2 regions of the Lactobacillus sp. ESL0677 genome follow, and region 1 is predicted to be linked to the other one. Evidence: riboswitches for the same ligand, from Rfam matches in the RefSeq annotation. Region 1 holds a riboswitch; the other holds the start of a gene.
The links. A riboswitch is a leader RNA that binds a small molecule or an ion and turns the genes downstream of it on or off. The one in region 1 is predicted to bind thiamine pyrophosphate.

Region 2: it holds a riboswitch for thiamine pyrophosphate, as region 1 does, so the genes downstream of both, OZX76_RS00355 (ABC transporter ATP-binding protein) here and OZX76_RS02285 (ECF transporter S component) in region 1, are expected to answer to the same signal.

What each region holds. Positions count from the first base shown of each region.
Region 1 covers NZ_CP113946.1:421,302-423,503, reverse strand. The annotation lists gene OZX76_RS02290 (ECF transporter S component) at 1-520, opposite strand, end outside; gene OZX76_RS02285 (ECF transporter S component) at 534-1,112, opposite strand; TPP riboswitch at 1,160-1,248, opposite strand; gene OZX76_RS02280 (hypothetical protein) at 1,337-1,666, opposite strand; gene OZX76_RS02275 (MupG family TIM beta-alpha barrel fold protein) at 1,668-2,202, opposite strand, start outside.
Region 2 covers NZ_CP113946.1:70,369-72,570, reverse strand. The annotation lists gene OZX76_RS00360 (AraC family transcriptional regulator) at 52-990, opposite strand; TPP riboswitch at 1,114-1,203, shown strand; gene OZX76_RS00355 (ABC transporter ATP-binding protein) at 1,249-2,202, shown strand, end outside.

The DNA of each region.
Region 1 (2,202 bases):
CTCCGTCAAACAAAACTGACGAGATGATGCTGACAAAAAACATGACAATCTGCACCTTAACCGCAAATTTATACCAACCATACATTAAATAACACGGTATAAAAAAGCCAAAGCTAGCAAAAAATGCACCTGTCAAAACGCTATGCCAAGAAAATCTTTGGTAACGAGATTTTTTCGGAAAAAAGCCAATTTCATTCGTTAATCCCTGCATTAATCCAGAAACCACAGTAGTGACACCCCACTGGCCGCCACAAGCCATTTCTACGATTGAAGCCAGCAATTCACCCACTAATCCCGAGCCAGTTGTCGGAACAAAATACATCGCAAGCGGTGCCGCCATTAACCATAACCCTGCAAAAAAGGCGTCGGTTGCCGGAGCGTACCCCGTTGGCAGCAGCAACATTTTAACCAAATTATAGAGCCCATTGGTACCATAGGTATAAAAGATACCCATCAAAATCCCAATTAGGGCGACTAAAATAATAGCTTTGATATTCCATTTTGATGATCTTGTAAACATGATTGGCCTCGATTTATGCAAGGCGCGGCTTTAACGTGCGATCAAATAGATTAGCGATTAATTTGACCAGTACACCTTCAAAGACAAGCGCTGAAATCATATTGGTAATAAACATAACAATTTGGACCGTCATATTAAATTTACCCCAACCATAAAGAATATATGACGGAATAAAAATTCCTAGTCCGGCAAAGAAAGCACCAATCATGACACTCTTCCAAGAAAAGTTTTGATAACGTGCGGTTTTCGGGAAAAAGCCGATTTCATTCGTTGCTCCTTGAATCAAGCCCGAAATAACAGTTATGGCACCCCATTGACCACCAATTGCCATTTCTACAATTGAAGCTAAAACTTCACCAATTGTGCCAGAGCCAATTGTCGGGACAAAGTACATTGCAAGTGGTGCCGCCATTAACCATAAGCCCGAAAAGACGGTGTCCGTTACTGGTGCAAAGCCAGTAGGGACAAGTGCCATTTTAATAATGTTGTAGGCCCAATTAAAGCCGTAAGTATAAATTACTCCCATAATAATTCCAATCAATGCGACCAAAATTACCGACTTAACATTCCATTTTGATGATCTTGTGAACATAAAAATACTCCTAACTAACTTTTTAAGTCAGAAGGAGTACAAATTAAATGCTTGTTCAAACACTTCCCTAACGCAGGCATTGTCCTGTTCAGGTTCCGAGGGTAATTCTCAGCTATTGGCACCCCTAGTGACTAACTTTTAATTAAAAATAGTATACCACAATGATAATGATAGTAAAGCAATCCCCGATTTTCACTAATCTTCAAAAAAGAAATTATTATTGATTACTTATTCTTATCATTTTGCTTATTATTTGACTTGCGAACCCATCTAGCAATCGTGCTATTTCCTTCACCTCGCATAATTGCGTTGAAGTTACGGCTAAAGGCAATTAAGAAAATCATGCAATTGAATGCAAAAATTACCACTGCAATTGTTACGACAACTGTATTTTTACAATAGACCAAAATTGGGATTAACAAAAAAATACTGATTACTTCAACCCAAACGCTATAAATTTGGTGACCAGCATGATAAACGCGAGCGACAAATTCCCGTGCTGCCCAAAATAAGACGAGTAGCCCAATTATGATAATGAACGAATTTAGCTTCATTTTAATTTTGATGACTTTCGAATTTAAACTTGGTCCATGGCCGCAAATATTTTAGTAACGGCAATTCTTCTGGCTTAATCGCAGCAATCTTATTTTTCCGTTCGTCACTATGCGGTTGAAGTACGACTTGTAATTCATTTTTATAAATACCAAAGCCGTCATTGCCAATCAAAATATCGCCCACCTCAAATTGTATTTGATTATCATGAGCTGGGTTAGCCTCTGCTCGGTGCCACACACGCGGCATGGTTGAGCGAGCAACTAAAGCGTTGCTATCGCCACGCCGAAAATGCTTGTCTTCGAGCAAGATTTTTTGCTCTAATGGACTAATTCCCGGTAGCATTTCAACATCAAAAGATAATTCATATCTATCTAGCTCACTTAAACGGCGCAGCTCATCCTCACTAGCATAAGAATTACCAATAATTACATCGTCAATTAAGTTAGTCATAAATAACGACTTAGCCTGAACTTCAATTGGTAAGTGACGGTCAGCTTCTCTAGTTGGCAAGCCATCATTTACATCCCAAGGTCCG
Region 2 (2,202 bases), 350 kb from region 1:
TAAACTATAGTTTAGGTATAACAGCTTTTGGTTGCGCTGTCAATTATTTTTTTATTTCAAATTAATATTAGCCTGACGAAATAGCTCCGCACGCATTTGAACTGGCGTCTGATGATAGTATTCATTAAACTTTTTATAGAAAAATGACTTGCCATTATAACCAACCCTAGCAATAATCTCCTTAACCGAAATATCAGGACGCGCAAGTAAATTGCGGGCTTCCTGCATTCGCCGTTCATCAACATGCTCCACAAAGCTTTTGCCAGTTTTTTGCTTAACTAAACTAGAAAAATAATTTGGATTAAAGCCAAAATATTTAGCAGCTGCATCTAAAGTAATATCGGCAAAATTAGCATCGATATAGCTTTCAAGTGTTGCATTGGCAAAGCCCTGCTTTTTTGCTGGCGCTGCAGCGAAGTTCTGATTACGTACTGCCGCAACTAACAATAAATTTAGTTCTGCTTTAACTACACTCTCGGTAAATAAATTATGGCTTAAATATTCATCAATTATCTTATTCATTAATTGTGCCGATTTAGAAATTGGCGTTGACTTTAAATATAACAGACGATTAACCCGCAAATTGCTAATTACTTGCTTAATTGCCTGCTCTTCACGTGACTCCTGATTGGTAATATTTCCCAGGAAATATTGTAAATTATACTTAGAATTTAAATCTAACTTTACCAAAACGTCAGTTTTAGTTTGCTTTTGGACTTCATAATCACTTTTAGCTGGCAAAAAGACAATATTGCCTACTCCTAACTCAAAGTCTTGTCCGTGAATTTTAATATTTGCTTTGCCACCAGCCTCATAAAAAATCATCGCATTTGTTGTTTGATAACGATGGACACCAGTGTTGTGATTTTCGAGATAAACAGTAAACAAATCAAAGCTGCTACCCACTGCCTTTAATCGTAATTCATTCGTATCGCTATTAGTTGAGCTTAAAATACTAGCTAAATATTGCGCCAATTTGACTGCTGCCATAGTTTCACCTTCTTATTATTAGTTTAATACTTTTATTATATAGCAAAATCAAGATTCACTGGTATTTTATTTTCATTAAGCCATCATGACTAGACAAAAAAGCGGTTTTCATGTAAAATTGGTTTGATAACATTGGGGTGCCGCAAGGCTGAGATAATACCCGTTGAACCTGCTATGGACAATGCCAGCGAAGGGAAAATGAATGAACTTTTACGTCGTTAGTGCAGCTTGTCCTAGCGACTTTTTTAGTTGGTAAAAATAATGATTACAAGCAAAAATTTAACTTTTTCATACGATCAAAATATTAAAATTCTTGATAACCTTAATCTCGAAATTCCCACGGGGCAATTTTCACTGTTAATTGGACCTACTGGTTGTGGTAAGTCAACTTTACTTAAGGTGCTGGCCGGACTATATCCTAAATATGCGGGTAAAGTCAGCGGCAGCCTTAACCTCAACGGCTTAAAGTCGGCCATCATGTTTCAAAATGCCAGCGAGCAATTCACAATGGCAACCCCACGAGAAGAAATTATTTTTGCGCTTGAGAATTTACAAATTAACCAAGAAGATTATCACAAACGGCTGACTGCCGGCGTAAAATTTGCGCAAATTGAAAACTTGTTGGACCAAAAGATCAATACAATGTCCGGTGGTGAGCAACAACGTGTGGCCCTTGCCGTTCTCATTGCAATGGACATTGACTTATTCTTGCTAGATGAGCCCTTCGCTAGTTGTGATCCGCAAGCACGGCAATTTTTAATTACCAAATTAGCGCACTTGCGCGATCAAGGCAAAACGATTATTTTAAGTGACCATATTCTAAATGGCTACCAAAATATCTGTGATTGCCTCTTTCAGTTTGCAGGCCACCATGTCCAACAATTAGACAGCTTAGCTAAAGACAAACTACTCCAGACAAGTACGCACAAGAATAATTATTCGTTTGCTTTGCCTCAAAATGAGACAGCTTGTTTTACCTTAAACAAAACACAATTAACGCAGAACAGACGTTTATTGAATCAGGACCAGCTTAAGATTATTGCGGGTAAGACCACGCTAATTACTGGAGCTAATGGCGTTGGTAAAACTTCATTATTTAACGCATTGACCAAAATGCTGCCTTATAACGGCAGTCTAACCTACCACAATCGTGAAGTGCGCCAACAAGCAACGCGCAAATACTTATTACATGTTGCTCAGATTTTTCAAAAT